4 regions of the Krasilnikovia sp. MM14-A1259 genome follow, and region 1 is predicted to be linked to each of the others. Evidence: riboswitches for the same ligand, from Rfam matches in the RefSeq annotation. Region 1 holds a riboswitch; each other region holds the start of a gene.
What was found. A riboswitch is a leader RNA that binds a small molecule or an ion and turns the genes downstream of it on or off. The one in region 1 is predicted to bind cyclic di-AMP.
Positions count from the first base shown of each region.

Region 2: it holds a riboswitch for cyclic di-AMP, as region 1 does, so the genes downstream of both, ACMCNK_RS10715 (C40 family peptidase) here and ACMCNK_RS01240 (transglycosylase family protein) in region 1, are expected to answer to the same signal.
Region 3: it holds a riboswitch for cyclic di-AMP, as region 1 does, so the genes downstream of both, ACMCNK_RS25685 (coiled-coil domain-containing protein) here and ACMCNK_RS01240 (transglycosylase family protein) in region 1, are expected to answer to the same signal.
Region 4: it holds a riboswitch for cyclic di-AMP, as region 1 does, so the genes downstream of both, ACMCNK_RS32005 (C40 family peptidase) here and ACMCNK_RS01240 (transglycosylase family protein) in region 1, are expected to answer to the same signal.

Region 1 is NZ_BAAGAJ010000002.1:171,043-175,185, reverse strand. Features, by position in the region: gene ACMCNK_RS01245 (hypothetical protein) at 1-997, shown strand, start outside; gene ACMCNK_RS01240 (transglycosylase family protein) at 1,177-1,782, opposite strand; cyclic di-AMP (ydaO/yuaA leader) riboswitch at 1,788-1,962, opposite strand; gene ACMCNK_RS01235 (NADAR family protein) at 2,285-2,812, shown strand; gene ACMCNK_RS01230 (Ig-like domain-containing protein) at 2,846-3,466, opposite strand; gene ACMCNK_RS01225 (PadR family transcriptional regulator) at 3,618-3,992, shown strand; gene ACMCNK_RS01220 (hypothetical protein) at 3,989-4,143, shown strand, end outside.
Region 2 is NZ_BAAGAJ010000002.1:2,450,202-2,454,344, reverse strand. Features, by position in the region: gene ACMCNK_RS10725 (glycosyltransferase) at 1-1,064, shown strand, start outside; gene ACMCNK_RS10720 (hypothetical protein) at 1,084-1,587, opposite strand; cyclic di-AMP (ydaO/yuaA leader) riboswitch at 1,997-2,158, shown strand; gene ACMCNK_RS10715 (C40 family peptidase) at 2,168-2,764, shown strand; gene ACMCNK_RS10710 (hypothetical protein) at 2,824-2,952, opposite strand; gene ACMCNK_RS10705 (glycoside hydrolase family 3 protein) at 3,099-4,143, shown strand, end outside.
Region 3 is NZ_BAAGAJ010000002.1:5,673,332-5,677,474, reverse strand. Features, by position in the region: gene ACMCNK_RS25700 (ABC transporter permease) at 1-30, shown strand, start outside; gene ACMCNK_RS25695 (ABC transporter ATP-binding protein) at 23-799, shown strand; gene ACMCNK_RS25690 (coiled-coil domain-containing protein) at 820-1,839, opposite strand; cyclic di-AMP (ydaO/yuaA leader) riboswitch at 1,843-1,979, opposite strand; cyclic di-AMP (ydaO/yuaA leader) riboswitch at 2,273-2,410, shown strand; gene ACMCNK_RS25685 (coiled-coil domain-containing protein) at 2,413-3,429, shown strand; gene ACMCNK_RS25680 (glycoside hydrolase family 65 protein) at 3,485-4,143, opposite strand, start outside.
Region 4 is NZ_BAAGAJ010000002.1:7,019,207-7,023,349, forward strand. Features, by position in the region: gene ACMCNK_RS32000 (MurT ligase domain-containing protein) at 1-1,068, opposite strand, end outside; cyclic di-AMP (ydaO/yuaA leader) riboswitch at 1,582-1,701, shown strand; gene ACMCNK_RS32005 (C40 family peptidase) at 1,741-2,523, shown strand; gene mraZ (division/cell wall cluster transcriptional repressor MraZ) at 2,980-3,411, shown strand; gene rsmH (16S rRNA (cytosine(1402)-N(4))-methyltransferase RsmH) at 3,636-4,143, shown strand, end outside.

The sequences.
Region 1 (4,143 bases):
CGCCGGTGGCCGCGGACGCAGCCTGGACGTGCTGCTGGACGCGGTGGCCTGGCCGGTGTGGCAGCTGTTCGTCGCGACCGTCCTGACGTTGCCGGCGCTGCTGGCGGGCGTGCGGCTTGTGGACCGGCGTCGGCGGCGGGCGCAGCGCCCGGCCACCGGCCGCGTTGCCGCGCTCGCCACGGTTGTGCTCGTCGGGACCTTCAGCGTGACGCTGGTCGGCGGCATCCTGCCACCGCTGGCCGTCGGCCCGCACGACTGGTCGAACTACCTGGCCTCTGTCGACACGACCCCCGTCCGCGACCCGGACGCCGTTGTCGCGGTTCCCTCCGCGCCGCCTGCACCCGCCACCGAGGCCGGGGGCGGTGACCCGGGTCGTCTGCTCGACGACGCCGCGGCCACCGCGGCGCTGACCACCGCTGCCGACCGGCTGCTGCCGGCCGGGCATCGGCGTGTCGCAACGGACTCCCGTGGCGGGACGATCCCCCCAGTACGGCCAGAGACGTGCCGTGCGACGCTCGTCCGCCAGGCAGCGGCTGAGCGAACGCGTCCCCACACTGTGGACGCCGCGCAGAAGTACAAGATTTCGGTGGGCCCCCACCCGGAGGTGACGGTCACTCTCGGCATCACGTCGTATGTGACGCCGGTCCGTGACTTCCGAAGCGATCAGGAGTTGGTTGACCGGTGCGCGCACCTCACCATCCCGTCGCCGGTGGCTGACACCGGCGTGTTGGAGGGCGGGTACGTGCGAGGGGCCGCCCCGGTCGTGTCGTATCCCGCGTATCGCACCGACTTCACCATCACCGGGCGGGTCCGCACCTTGGCGGTGGTGTCGACGGTGCTGTCCGAGCGTGCCCTGGTTGGGCACAACGTCGTGTCCGTCGAGCTCCTGTTGAGCAGCACCGGTGGGCCGCCGTCGGCGGAGGTGTTCAGGTACCGCGACCGGCTCGGCGAGTCGCTTCTGCTCGCGGTTGTCGGCGGCCTGCGGGTCGACCGGTGAGCCGCGCAGGTGACACCCGGCGTGCAGGCATCTCGCCGGACCATTGAGCGTGTGGACGCTTGGCTGCACCGCATGCGCGGTCCGGGTCGAACCGGCGATCACGGCCGGCGTCGCGGGCATCCCCGGCCGGTGACGTGGACGGCCGCCCCGGCCGGATATGCCAGGGCGGCCGTCCACGATCACAGGGCCAGGTGCTGGCCCGGACGGATCAGGTGCGGGTTGCCGCCCAGAACACCGCGGTTCAGTTTGAACAGCGTGCGCCAGCCGCCCTTGATGTGGTGCTTCTCCGCGATCGACGCCAGCGTCTCGCCAACACGTACGATGTGGACCCGCCCGTGGGCCTGGGCCTTGTGGGCCCGATGTGCCTTGTGGGCCCGGGGCGCCTTGTGCGCGCGATGTGCCTTGCCGGCCTTGTGCGCGGCCGTCCGGTGTGGCGTCGAGGAGCCCGCCTTCGCGCCACACACCGGCCATGCGTGGATGCCCTGGGAGCGCAGGACATGCTCGGCGACCGCGATCTGCTGCTCCCGAGTGGCCTTGTCGGCGGTGCCGGCGTACTTCGTGCCGCCGTGTCCGGCCCAGGTGCCGCGGCTGAACTGCAGCCCACCGTAGTAGCCGTTACCGGTGTTGACATGCCACCTGCCGCCGGACTCGCACTTTGCGATGGCGTCCCAATTGACGCTGGACGCGGACGCCGGAGCGGCGGGCCCGAGCAGGGCCACGGTGCCGGTGACACCGGCCGCGATCACGCCCAGCATCAGGCGGGCGGGCTTTCGGAACTGTGCCATGACAGAGAACCTCCACGCCTGCGAGGTCAGCTGTCGGGTTCGGGCTGAGTTGCCCGGCCGCAAAGTGCGGCTTCACCCCGAGGCGCGCTGCAGCGCGCCGAGGAACGTATGGGTCCCCCGCTCCAGGCCTGGTTGAGGAATGCCCGAGCTACGACGGCCTGGATTCGGCGTTATCGTCCACGGGGCCCGCATTGGCGGACGTGGCGACGCTAGCCACGGAAATCACGGTGCGGCAACGAAATCCGGCCTGATCGTGAGATCGGTCTCTTGTTGCCAGACCTCCCGGCCGCCCGGATCCGGCATCGGCTAACGGACATCGCCGCCGAGAGGTTGGCGAACGTCGAAATACCGCGTGGACGGCTGTCGCGATTGTCCGCGCCATGTGTGGGCGGACCAGGACTTTCGTACTGGTCGGCGGTTTCCCGGTGGTGGTGTTTTCCGGGAGCTGTGTCGCTGCGCTCGTGCGGTGTTTCTGTCGTACCCAGGCCGTAGCGTGCCGGGCGTGAACACGACTGAGGATCGCTTGTACTTTTTCTCCGGATCCGCCGACCCGCCGCCCGGGCAGGGAGTCCACGAGCAGGTTGCCGACCCGGCCCGCTATGCCGCGCTGGCGGGCGTGCAGCATTGGCGACGGATGCTGTCGAACTTCTGGCCGGCCGACATCACGCTTGGCGAGCGTACGTATCGTACGGTCGAGCACGCGTTCCAGGCGGCGAAGATCGCCTTGGTGGATCCGGAGCTGGCCAAGGGGTTTGCCGTGGAGAGCGGCACCGATCTGGCGCGTGGCGATGGTGCGACGGCGCGGAGGAACCGCAAGCTTGTGCTGTTGGACGCCGCCCAGCTGCGGCAGTGGGACGAGCGCAAACATGCGGTGATGCGCGACGCGATGCATGCGAAGTTCAGTCGGCACGAGGAGCTGCGCGTGGTGTTGCTGGCAACCCTGCCGGCCCACCTGTGGCACGGCACGGGCCGTGGTCAGCCACCCGTACGCATCTTCGACCTGGAGTCGATCCGGGACGAATTGGTCTGAAGTGGAGCTCTGACGTCAACGACTACTGGGATTTCAGCCCCGGTACCAGGTGCGGGTGCTCGCATAGCGCACGTTGCCGACCTTGTCGTTACGCCCGGACCTGCACCTTCGTCGTCCTGGGCCGATTCTTGGTGTTCCGCTGTAGGTGCCGGTCTTGACCGGCAGTGAGTAGGGCGCGGCAGTGTCCACGCCGACGTACCTGCCGTTCGACCAGAGTTCCGCCCTCGCCACCCCCGACACGTCCTGGACGTCGCTGAGCGTCGTGGTGAAGGTGCCTTGCAGCCGCGCCTGGCGTGCCGGCGTGACAGTCGCGACGGTCGGGCCCGAGTCATCGATCCGGCCGTACCAATTCGCTGAGCCGATGTTGCCCGCGGCGTCCTGCGCGTCGATTGAGAACACGCCCTCGAATTCCGTGACGTGGATTGTCGCTTTCCAGAGGTTGGTGCCCGGCTGGCGGATCATCGGGACACCACCCGAGGCCGTTACCGCGGTGACGTCCGGGTCCGTGGTGACGACGATGTCCACGGGATTGCGCAGCACCGCGCCCTGGCCCGGCGAGACGATCGAGACCTGCGGGGACAAGGTGTCGAAGCGGACCACCGTCGTGCGCTGCCCGACGTTGCCCGCGTAGTCGCATGCACGGACAGTGACCAACCGTTCACCATTGGTGTCGGCGGGAGCCGTCAGCTGCATCGGCGCGGCTCGGAGACCGACGCCCGCTGCGGGCGTCTTTTCGGCCAGGCCGGCTCACATCCCGAGGATATCTTCCTTGCGAAGGTATCCTCGCGCCGATATCTTGTGCGCCGTGAAGACGCCGCTCCAGGAGCCAACGTTCCTGATCCTGACCGCCCTGGCCAAGGGGCCCATGCACGGCTACGGCCTGATCCTCGAGGTCACCGAGTTGTCGCAGGGTCGGCTGTCGCTGCGGCCCGGCACGCTGTACGGCTCCCTCGACCGGCTCGCCGACGACGGACTGGTGACGCTGGACCGCAGCGAAATCATCGACGGCCGCGCCCGCAAGTACTATCGCCTGACCGACCAGGGAACCACGCTGCTGCGCACCGAGACCGAACGCATGCGCCGCGCCGTCGAGGCCGCGACCAGCCGCCTCGACGCCGCTCGGGCACCGCGACCGGCGACCGCGCCGACCCGTACACGCCTCGCCGGTGGCCTGGCATGACGGCCGTGCTGCGGGAGCGCTACACCAGACTCCTGCGCTGGTACCCCGCCGCCGACCGGGCCGACCGCGGCGCCGAGACCGTCGAGACCTACATGGATCTCGCGCGGAACGGCCAGCGCTGGCCCCGGCCCGGTGACGTCGTCGACCTGAT
Region 2 (4,143 bases), 2.3 Mb from region 1:
GACGCAACCGCGCCGGCCCACCCGACCTGATCCGGGCGCCCGGCGGCGTCCCGGTGCAGCACGTCCCGGCCGGACCGGCGAAGGAGCTGCCCCCGGCGGCGCGGCTGCCGTACCTCGGTGAATTCGCGCAGTGGCTCGGCCGGTGCTGGCGCGACGGCGACTGGGCGCCCGCGGTGGTTCATGCGCACTTCTGGACCAGCGGCCTCGCCGCGATCACCGCGGCCCGGCGGATCGGCGTACCCGTGGTGCAGTCGTTCCAGGATCTCGGCACCGCCGAACCGGCACCCGACGGACCGTCGCGGGCGGGCTACGAGCGTGTGCTGGGCTGCGCCGTCGACCGGGTGGTGGCGCAGAGCCAGCAGGAGGTCCGCGAGCTGGTCCGCCTGGGGGTGCCGCGGGCCCGGCTCGCGTTCGTCCCGGCCGGCGTGGACAGCGGGCGGTTCACCCCGACCGGGCCTGCGGCCGAGCGTGATCCACACCGGGCGCGCATCATCGCGGTGGGTGCGCTGGGGGAGCAGGCGGGCTTCGGCGACGTCATCGCGGCCATGCGGGGCGTGCCCGGGGCGGAATGTCTGCTGGTGGGTGGTCCACCGGCCGCCGAGCTGCCCGCGGACCCGCAGGCCACGAGACTGCGCGACATCGCGGCGCGATGCCTGGTCGCCGACCGTGTCCGTCTCGTCGGTGCCGTGCCCCGGGCGGACATGCCGCGCTGGTACCGCTCCGCGGACCTGTTCGCCGCCGTGCCCCGGCAGGACGGGTTCGAGGCGGCCCCGCTGGAGGCCATGGCGTGCGGCCTGCCCGTGGTGGGTGCCGCGGGCGGCGGTCTCGCCGACACGGTCGTGGACGGCCTGACCGGCGTGCTCGTGCCGCCGGGCGATCCCGTGGCGCTCGGGAGCGCGCTGCGGCGGCTCATCCTGGACCGGGTGCGGCGTTTCACGTACGCGACGGCCGCCGTGGACCGGGCCCGCCAGGCGTACTCGTGGAAACGGGCGGCGGCCCAGGTGGGCTCGGTCTATGCGGTGGTCACGGGCCGTGGCCAGATGGGGGAGGAAGCGATCGCCTGACCGGCCCCGGCCCGCGGACTCAGTTCCCCAGGGCCGTCGCCAGATCGGTGCGGAACCGGCGCTCGCTCTCGGTCACGGTCTCGCCGCCGATGCCCAGCACGCCGCCCGTGGTGGCCGCGCCGACCACCGAGTCGGCGATCTCCACCAGCCAGTGCCGGTACGTCTGCGCGTCCGCGGCGGGGGCCTTCGCGGCCAGCAGCGCGGCGGCCTGCGTCGCGCGCTGCAGCACGTCCGCGGCGTACGCGGCAGGGTCGTCCGGGGCGATGACGGGCGGTTCCTCGCCGCGCTCGGGGTCGCCCGCGAGGTCGACCACGGCCGCGGCGATCGTGGCGACCAGCGGGCTGGCGCTGGCGCGGGCGTCCGCGATCTCGTCGAGCCCGGCGGCGCTCTCGGCGCGGGTCTTGCGGGCGCCGTCGGGGGTGGCGGCGCTGGCGGCGGTCAGCACCGACTGCGGCAGGCCGGTCAGCAGACCCCACTCCGCGTCGGTGTATCCCAGCGTGGCGTACATCGGTTCGTCCGTCACTCGGGTGTCCTTTCCACGGTTGTCGGCGACCGGGAGAACATTCTCCTGGACTGCCGGAACGGACGGGATCTGTACCCGCCGTGTGCTGGGCGGAATCCTCATCCGGTCCCGCCGCGTATGTCGCCGACCGTACGGGCAGGCACCCTCTGCCGCCGGGGTCCCGGTTCACTGCGCCGCCGAGCCGCGCACCCGGGTGTGACGTACGCCACGGTTTGGCGTCCGGGTCGTCCACTTCCGGGGTTGTTGGGCGCGCCATGTCCCGCGAGGTACGGGCCCGCGCGTCGGGTTCGGTAGTCGCGAGGTCCCTGCAACGGCAGTGGCGCTGAGCCGGTCCGGCGGCATGCCGACGGTAAGGCGCACCCCGATTTCGGGGCGCCGCTTCCGGCCGCGGAGTCCTGCCCGCTGGAAGTGCGAACGAAGACTGACTCCTATCAGTGACTTCGATGGGCAGGAACGGGGGACCCAGTGCGCCGGTGCCGGACACCGGCTTGGGGTGTGGTCGCGCAGCGCGCGACGGGCCACTTCAAGGCCTAACCCGACAGCTAACCTCGCACGCGGGTTGAAGGATCAGGATGCCTGAATGTTCCACCGTCACCAGCCGGTTCTGCGTCGCCTCGCCCTGTTCGGGATCGCCGCAGCGCTGGTAACCACCGTCAACCTGAGTACAGCGGCGCCGTCCTCGGCGGCGTCGGGCGACTCGGCGGCCGTTGCCGTCGGGTCGGGTGCGCGGTTGACCGCGGCGCAACGCGCCGCCAAGGCCCGCGCCACCGCGGCGCGGGCGGCCCGGTTGCGGGCAGCCCGGGCGGTCGCGGCGGCCCGGGTAAGGGGCTTGCAGATCGTCGCGTACGCCAAGGCGCAGAAGGGCAAGCCGTACCGCTTCGGGGCGCACGGCCCCACGGCGTTCGACTGTTCAGGTCTGGCGGGGTATGTGTACCGCCAGGCGAAGCTGAAGCTGGGCGGCACCGCGAATGCCCAGTACAGGCAGACCCACCGGATCGCAAAATCCCAGCGGCGCCCCGGTGACCTGGTGTTCTGGCTTCGCGGCGGGCACGCCTACCACGTCGCGGTCTATGCCGGTCACGGCAAGGTGTGGCACGCCCCCAAGCCCGGCAGCCGGGTGAAACTGGCTGCGATCTTCGAGCCCGGTCGCGTCAAGTACGGACGCGTCGGCGTCTGAACAGGTAGGTGTGAAGGCCGCCCCGGATCCGGGGCGGCCTTCGCCGTTTGCGTCGGAGTTCACTTGCCGCCGAACATGCGGCGGATCGCCCAGAACAGGATGAGCGCGGCGAGGGCGACACCGAGCAGCCGCACGGCATGTACCTGGGACCAGTCCACGCCGGACGTCGCCAGAACGGAGCTCTTCACGGCGTGCACTCTAGCGGCGCCGTAATAGAAAGGTTTGTTGACTGAAGGCGGGCGGGATGTGACCATTGGTCCGTCCGCCGCGTCCACGACGGTTGCCGGGTGTTCAGCAGGCGCGTGGTCGATCGTCACCGGAGGTGCGGGGGCTCATGCCGCGACAAGGGGACCTGCCGGAGCTCGCCGCCGCCGTGCTGCAGCCCGGCTTCGTAGGCACCACCGCACCGGACTGGGTGCGCCGCCGCCTCGCCGAGGGCCTGGGCGGCGTGGCGCTGTTCGCCCGCAACGTCGAGTCGGCCGCCCAGGTGGCGGCGCTGACCGCGCAACTGCGGGCGGAGCGGCCGGACGTCATCGTGGCGATCGACGAGGAGGCCGGCGACGTCACCCGGCTGGAGTCCCGCCACGGCAGCTCGCGCCCCGGCAACCTGGCGCTCGGCGCGGTCGACGACATCGCGGTCACCGAGGCCGTGGCCCACGACCTCGGGCTGGATCTCGCGTCCGCGGGCGTCACCCTGAACTACGCGCCGGACACCGACGTCAACTCCAATCCGGACAATCCGGTGATCGGTGTGCGCGCGTTCGGCGCGGACGCCCAGTTGGTCGCCCGGCACGGCGCCGCGTTCGTTGCCGGTCTGCAACGCGCCGGTGTGGCCGCGTGCGCGAAACACTTCCCGGGCCACGGCGACACCAGTGTGGACTCCCACCACGCCGTGCCCGTGATCGACCGCAGCCGCGCCGAGCTGGACGCGTGCGAGCTGCTGCCGTTCCGGGCCGCGATCGCCGCCGAGGTGCAGGCCGTCATGACCGGCCACCTGCTGGTGCCCGCGTGGGATCCGGAGCTGCCCGCGACGCTGAGCCGGCGCATCCTCACCGGACTGCTGCGCGAGGAACTGGGCTTCACCGGCCTCATCGTCACCGACGGCATCGAGATGCGCGGCGTACGCCGACGGTACGGGCTGGCCGGCGCCGCCGTGCTGGCGCTCGCCGCGGGTGCCGACGCGATCTGCGTGGGCGGGGACCACGCCGACGAGGAGACCGCGGTGCGGCTGCGCGACGCCATCGTGGCCGCGGTCCGGGCCGGTGACCTCAGTGAGGAACGCCTGCACGACGCTGCCTCGCGGGTCCGCCGCCTCGCCGCGTGGACCACGGCCGCCCGTCCCGGGAACCCGTCCGGCACGAATCCGACCGGCATTCCCG
Region 3 (4,143 bases), 5.5 Mb from region 1:
CGCGGGGAGAACGGATACGGCCGTGGCTGAGACAACCGAGCGGGTGCCCACCGTCATCGCGGACGACGCACACATCGTCTACCGGATCTACGGCGCCGCCGGCCAGGGCACGAACACCCCCGTGGCCAGCTTCAAGCGGATCATCACCGGCCAGAAGTCCGGCGCCGTCCGCGAGGTCCACGCGGTCAAGGGCGTGAGCTTCGTCGCGTACAAGGGGGAGGCGATCGGGCTCATCGGCAGCAACGGCTCCGGCAAGTCGACCCTGCTGCGGGCGATCGCCGGGCTGCTGCCGGTGGACCGGGGCGAGATCTACGCGGCGGGTCAGCCGTCACTGCTCGGCGTCAACGCGGCGCTGATGAACGACCTGCCCGGCGAGCGCAACGTCGTGCTGGGCTGCCTCGCGATGGGCATGAGCCCGGCCGAGGTGAAGGAGAAGACCGCCGAGATCATCGAGTTCTCCGGCATCAACGAGCGCGGCGACTTCGGCTCCCTGCCGATGAAGACGTACTCCTCCGGCATGGCGGCCCGGCTGCGCTTCTCCATCGCGGCCGCCAAGAAGCACGATGTGCTGCTCATCGACGAGGCGCTGGCCACCGGCGACGCCAAGTTCCGCCGCCGCAGCGAGCAGCGGGTCCGCGACCTGCGCGAGGAGGCCGGCACGGTGTTCCTGGTGAGCCACAGCGAGCAGTCGATCCGCGACACCTGTGAGCGCTCGATCTGGCTGGAGTCCGGCCTCATCCGCGCCGACGGCCCCACCGAGGACGTGCTGAAGGAGTACGAGGACTACATGCGCCGGTAGTCCCCGTACTCCCGCGCCGATCAGCGCACCGACAGGTGCACGTGGTTGGTGTGGTCGCTCGACGGGTCCCCGTTGCCCCGGGTGTACGCCTTCCAGCCGCTGCTGGGCAGCCAGATCCGGCGGAACCAGATGACGTACAGCACGTTGAGCCGGTCGGCGTTGCCGATGAAGAAGTTCGCCAGCCGGTCGCCGTAGTCGCGGCTGGCACCGGAGGCCACCCCGCCGAAGCCGCCCTTGTCGGCGGCGAAGTCGCAGGCCCGGCCCTTCGGGTGCTCCCCGAAGCTCTGGTGCCGGAAGCACGCCACGAAGTGGTTGAAGCCCGCACTCTGCGCCTGCTGCATGGCGAAGAGCAGGCGGGGCGTGATGCAGCCGGTGGTGGTCGGGTCGTCAACCGTGCAGCCGGTGCCCAGGTTGCGGGGAGCCGTGGCGGATTTGGTGCTGTTGCCGCCGGTCGGTCCCTCGACGTCCTGGCCGCCGCCCGCGGCCTTGAGCGCGGCCTCGGCCTGGGCCTTGCGCCGGGCCATGACGTTGAGCTGCTTCTGCTGGTCGCGGATCGCGGCGTCGATCTCCAGCTTCGCCTGGGCCTGACCGTCGCGGGTCTGCTTCAGGTTGTGCATCGCCTCCTCCTGCCGGACCCCGTACGACCGCAGAGCGTCGGCCCGGTCCAGCAGGGTGTGCGAGTCGGACGCCGTGAGCAGCGCGCTCATCGGCCCGAGCCGCCCCGTCCGGTACGTCTGCTGCGCGATCTCGTCCAGCGCGGCCTGCTGCGGGCCGAGCTCGACGTCGAGTTTCTGCAGCGCCGCGGCCAGTTCCTGCTGCCGCTGCTTGGACTTGGCCAGTGCGTCCCTGGCGTCGACGAAGCCACGGGACGCAGCATCGAGCGCGTCGGTGAGGGATTTGGTGCCGCCTTCGTCGTCGCCGGGCGCGGCCAGCGGCCGGGGTGCCGCCGAGGCCGCCGAACCGGTGACGACCGGTACGGACACGACGACCAGCAGGGCCAACAGCGTCGCCCACAGCCGGCGGGCAGGGGTGTGCCGCACGTGCGTTCCTTCCGTCGACCGCCGACCGGGTTAGCTGACGGGTTCGGGACGGAAGTGGCCCCTACCGCGCGGTGGCGCGGATTCACCCCAACGAACGTGGTTCCCCGGCTCGCCCGCGGGCGATTAGGCGGTGGTTTCCGCCGGCGCCTTTCCTGACGCCGTTATGAAACGGAGACCGTGTCGAAGAATACCTACTCGCGCGGGATTCGACAGGGGTCACACGTTCAGTTATCGCGCGCTGACAACGCGTCACGAAGTGAGAGAAGCGCAACGATTCACATTGACCGGCGTTACGGCCACGGAACCGGCGATTCCCCTGGGTGAGTCACGGAAAGTTGTTGCCCGGTAACGCATCTGGCACCGGCTGTCTAGATGATTCGTCAGGTAAGCTGGCCGCCGGTCTTGCCAGGAAGGCACCACCCCCAAAGGTGCCGGCAGGCCACCACCTAATCGCCTTCGGGCGAGCCGGGGAACCACGTTTGTGGGGTGAATCCGCGCCACCCGCGCGGTAGGGATCGCTTCCGTCCCGAACCCGTCAGCTAACCCGGTCGGTGGTCACGTGGAAGGAAGAGAATGACGGCTAGACACCGCCGGTGGCTGACCGTAGCCCTGGCACCGCTCGTCGCGCTGACGATGCTCGCCGCCCCGGCCGCCCCGGCCAGCGCGGAGCCGGGCAGCGGCACCGCCTCGCCGGACGAGGGCACGGACCCCCCGCTGCTCAACGAGGTGATGGAGTCGACCAACCGTCGCTTCGTCGCCGCCAAGGCCGCCGTGGCGAAGTCGACGAAGGCCCAGCTGGCGCTCGCCATCGACGTGAAGAACGCCGAGGCCAAGCGGGACGTTCTGCTCCCCGAGGTCGGCGCGGTCGCCGGGCAGCAGTACCGCACCGGGAACCTGTCGGGCATGAGCTACCTGCTCAACTCGAACAGCTCCGACTCCTTCCTCAAGAAGGCCATCTCGCTCGAAGAGATCAACTCGATCAACGACGAGAAGCTTCACGAGCTGAACAGCGCGATCGACGAGGTCACCTCGACCAAGGAGCGGCTGGACGCCGAGATCAAGTCGCAGCAGCAGAACCTCGCCGCGATGAAGAAGCAGAAGGAGACCGCCGACAAGGCGCTCGCGCTGGTCGGCGGCGAGAGCCTCACCGGCGGGTTCGTCGTGGCCAAGTCACCGGAGGCCGCCCCCGCCCCGCGCAACTCCGACGGCGGATTCTCCCCCGAGGCGTGCACGGTCAACGACCCCACGACCAACGGATGCATCACCCCGCGCACGTTCCACCTCTACAAAGAGGTGAAGAAGGCGGGCTTCGACCGGTTCGTCGGCTGTCACCGCGACGGGGGCCCGTTCGAGCATCCGAAGGGCCGCGCCTGCGACTGGTCGCTGCAGGACAAGGGATTCTCGGTCGCGCACAACGCGGACATGAAGAACTACGGCAACAACCTCATGGCGTTCCTGGTCCGCAACGCGGACCGGCTCGGGATCTACTACGTCATCTGGTTCAAGCAGATCTGGTTCCCGGCCACCGGCTGGCACACCTACCACGGACCGAGCGCACACACCGACCACGTACACGTGTCGTTGCTCTGACCGCACGCGGAAACGGCCCCCGTCCGGTGGACGGGGGCCGTTCGCGTGACCGCACTCAGCCGTTGGCGTTGGCCCGGCGCACCGGCGCCCGGCCCGCGGGCTGCTGCGGCGCGGAGCCGACCGGCGGGGCCGGCGGGATCGGTACGGTCACCGGCTTGACCTGGGTCACCTCGATCTCCTTGCCGTGATGCACCAGCTCCAGCCGGGCGGCGCCGCCGCCGTTGCGCAGCGAGTACGTCACCTCCTCCGGCGTCACGTCCACCCGCAGCCGCTTGCCGTGCCACAGCAGCGAGAAGTCCAGCCGGTTGATCCGGCTCGGCAGCCGCGGCGCGAACGAGAGCTGACCGTTGAAGTCGCGCATCCCGCCCAGGCCGGCGACCAGCGTGATCCACGAGCCCGCCAGGGACGCCACGTGCACCCCGTCGCGGGCGTTGCGGTGCAGGTCGTGCAGGTCCATCAGGGCGGCCTCGCCCAGGTAGTCGTGGGCCAGTTCCAGGTGCCCCACCTCGGCGGCAAGGACCGCTTGGACGCACGCGGACAGTGACGAGTCCCGCACGGTCCGGGCGTCGTAGTACGCGAAGTTGCGGGCCTTCTCCTCCGGGGTGAACGCGTCGCCGCGGATGTACATCGCCATGACCAGGTCCGCCTGCTTGATCACCTGCTTGCGGTACAGGTCGAAGTACGGGTAGTTCATCAGCAGCGGGTACGCCTCCG
Region 4 (4,143 bases), 6.8 Mb from region 1:
GTCGTACGCGCGGTCACCGGTGATCAGTACGGGCCGCCCGCGCAGCGGGGAGAAATCCACGTCGTAGAGCCAGGACGTGTCGAGGCCGTCGGGGTCGCGGGCGTTGACGGACAGCAGCGTGGGCGCCTCCTCCGCCATGTCGAACGCCTCCAGCCAGCTTGCCGGATTCTTGGCCAGCAGCAGCCGTACGTTGCGTCCGTCCCGCTCCACCTGGGCGTACCGGCCGGCGACAGAGGCGACCGAGGCGAGCCGGGGGACGGCCTCGATGGGACGGACCCCGAACTCCGCGGCCACGGCCAGCGCGGTGGCGGCGTTGCCCAGGTTGACGTGGCCGGGCAGTTGCAGCTTGACCAGGTGCCAGTCGCCGCGGGGGTCGAGCACGCCGTCGTCCTCGACGCGCCATTGGGGCTGCGGCCGGCGCAACGCGCACCCGGTGCACCGCCAGTCGCCGCCCTCGCGGTGGATGGCGGAGCCGCACTCGGGGCAGACCCAGGAGTCGTCGTGCCAGCGCTGCCCGGCGCTGAACCAGGTGACGTGGGGGCTGCCCACGGCGGCCCAGACGACCATCGGGTCGTCGGCGTTCGCGACGACGTGGGCGTCCGGGTGGGCGGCCAGCGCGGTGCGCCACAGCTGCGCCATCATCGCCACTTCCTTCGCCCGGTCGAGCTGGTCGCGGGAGAGGTTGAGCAGCGCGATCACCCGCGGCGTGGTCGCCTCGATGACCCGGGCCAGATAGTGCTCGTCCACCTCCAGCACCGCGAACGGGGTGGCCCCGGCCTTGGCCAGGGCCGAGGTGTGCCCGGTGGGCATGTTGGCGCCGAACGAGTTGGTGGCGACCGGCCCGAGCACGCCGAGGGCGGCGGCGGCGAGGCGGGTGGTGGTCGTCTTGCCGTTGGTGCCCGACACGAGCGCGATGGCGCGGCCCGCGGCGAGATGTGCCAGCAGGTCGGGGTCGATCTTGAGGCCGATCCAGCCGCCGATGACCGAGCCGTCGCCGCGTCCCGCCGCCCGTGAAAGCGCGGCCGCGGTACGCGACACGGAGCTCGCGACCTTGGCCCGCAAGGGCATCTTCCCGTCCGTCACGCAGGCGAGGGTACCGGAGCCGGGCACTACGTGGAGTGGTCGTCCGGCCCGTCCGCTCCGTGACGGATCTCGTGCTTTCGGTGGACTGCCGGATCGGCCGGGTGGCGTCCGCAATGGTCTTTTTGGGAGGCTTGGCGCCAGAAACGGGGGAGTCCATCCTGGAGCATGATCGGCCGTCGTGGTGCTTTTTGTGTGTTCTGATTCACCCGTAACCATCACCCACTGGTAATCACAAGGCAACGCTGTGTGGCGGCATTTGTCGCGCCGTTGCCATAACCGGACACGCGCCAGCGTGCCAATATCTTCTGTTAACGATCTTGATCCAGCGTTGAACTTCGAATTCGGCTAGGAAGGTTTCTGGTGGTGAGCGATCGCTCGCCGCTCGTGTCGAACCGAGCCACGCCGAGCCCTGCCCCGGCCCGGGCGACACGACCATGCACCGCGCGACCACACACAAGGCAATGGGGGGCAGGGACGGGGGACCCAATTCCGGTCCGCTCGGTGCTTCCGCCGGTTCGGCGGGGGTGCCGGACCTCGGGGTGAAGCCGCCAACGGCGGCCGGGCAACCTTCCCGCCCGAACCCGACAGCTAACCTCGCAGGCGTGCCGGAGGGAACTCTCTACCGTGCACGAACGTCGTTCGAGCCGGGGCCGCCGCATGTCCGTCGGTACCGGCACCCTAGCGTTGTCCCTGGGTCTCTGCCTCTGCGCCGGCCAGCTGGTCACCACGCCGGCCGCCGCGGCAGCCGCCACCAGCACCGCCACCAACCTGGCGGCCTCGGAGGCGGTGACGCCCAGGATCACCGATCGGGTCAACAAGAGCACGATCAAGTGGGGCCAGGCCGTCTACGTGACGGCGACGGTGATCGACCCGGGTACCGGCCAGGCCGTGACCACGGGCTCGGTACGCCTGCAGGCCAAGCGCAACGGCAAGTGGCAGACCCTGGTCACCCGCGGGCTGGGTGCCAACGGGTCCGCCGCGTTCAAGACGACTCCCAGCTCGACCACCTGGTTGCGCACGGAGTTCACCGGGGCGGGCAGCTACCGCGGTACGGCCACCCGGGCTGTCAAGATCAATGTGACGTCCAGCGGGGCGAAGATCCTGGCCGAGGCTGAACGGCACCGCGGTGCGCGGTACCGGTTCGGCGCCTCGGGTCCCCGGGTCTTCGACTGCTCGGGCTACACGAAGTACGTGTACAAGAAGGCCGCCGGCAAGAACCTGCCGCACACGGCCAACGCGCAGCAGCGCGTCGGCACGGCGGTCAGCAAGTCCGACGCGCAGGTCGGTGACCTGATCGTCTTCCGTTCCGGCTCGCACGGCTACCACGCGGCCATCTACGCCGGTGGGGGCTACATGTGGGACTCGCCGCACTCCGGCGCCACGGTGGGCAAGCACAAGATCTGGAGCAAGAACTACGTCGTGCGGCGCGTCGCCGTGTGAGGTAGCGGTACCTCCTGCATCACGACATCAGTGGGGCGTGACCCGGTTCGGGTCACGCCCCACTGTCGTTGCCGGCCCTCCACTTTCCTCCCCGCGCCGCGATCCGAGGGGCTGTGCAACCCCCGAACGTCTGGATTCGCGGGGATTTCGTGCCCGACTGCGCCGCATGTCGGAAACATGATCTGCCCGATCGGGCGCTCGGCCCTCCACCGCGCCTCCATGTGTCTGACGTGCGCTTTCGTCTGCGAACCGGGCTCGCGAAACGCGGCATTCCGGTTGCGGGTGGAGGGAAGTGGAGTAAGGTGGAGCGCATTGGCAGGCCGAGTTGGGACCGGCTCCAGGTGGACATGACACCCCTTGGGTGAGATGGCACCAGCGGGCGGCTCCCCGGAGGACTTGCCGGCCCGAGCGAAACGGCGGACCGCGAAACCGCCTGGGGGCAGGGGGTAAGGGCCGATGTTCCTCGGCACGCACACCCCGCGCCTCGACGACAAGGGCCGGCTGATCCTCCCGGCGAAGTTCCGGGACGAGCTGGCGGGAGGTGTCGTGATCACCAAGGGGCAGGAGCGCTGTCTCTACGTCTTCCCGATGCCTGAGTTCCAGCGGATCGCGGGGCAACTGCGCGAGCAGCCGGTGACGCACAAGGCGGCCCGGGCGTACAGCCGGGTCTTCTTCGCGAGCGCGCACGACGAGGTCCCCGACAAACAGGGGCGGGTCACCATCCCCGCGCACCTGCGCGAGTATGCGGGACTCCACCGCGAGCTCGTGGTGATCGGGGCCAGCACGCGGGTGGAGATCTGGGACAAGCAGTCCTGGGAGCAGTACCTCTCGGCGAGTGAGGACGAATTCGCCGACATCGAGGAGGGGGTGCTGCCCGGCGGACTGTAGGGCGCCACCGGGTGCGGGCCGTGCAGGCGGCTCGGACGTCGCTGCCGCCGTACTGCGAGATCTCCAGCCGCTCCCGCTCCTGGCGCCTCTTCCCCGGCGCCAGGCGCGTGTCCGGGGTCGGGCGCGCCCACACGTCAGGGCACGAGCGGATGGGGATCTGGCGGTACGGAAGACGACCGGGCAACCGGGTGGACGTGGAAAAGAGCAGGGCAATGGGGGTCGACATGGGGGAGCTTCGCGGCACGCACGTGCCGGTGCTGCTCGAGCGCTGTCTTGAGCTGCTCGCTCCCGCCCTCGACCGTCCGCACGCCGTCCACGTCGACTTCACGCTGGGACTGGGCGGGCACGCCGAGGCCGTGCTCGACCGGTATCCGAACGTGGTCCTCATCGGACTGGACCGCGACCGGGAGGCGCTCGCGCACGCCCGGCACCGGCTGTCCCGCTTCGCCGACCGTACGCATCTGATCCATGCGGTCTACGACGAGCTGCCGGACGTGCTCGCGGATCTCGACCTGGCGTCGTTCCACAGTGGCCTGTTCGACCTGGGCGTCTCGTCGCTCCAGCTCGACGAGCCCGACCGCGGGTTCGCCTACGCCCGGGACGCGCCGCTGGACATGCGGATGGACCAGAGCCGCGGCACCACGGCCGAGGAGGTCGTCAACGGGTACGAGCCCGCCGAACTGGTCCGCATCCTGCGGCAGTACGGCGAGGAGAAGTTCGCGTCCCGCATCG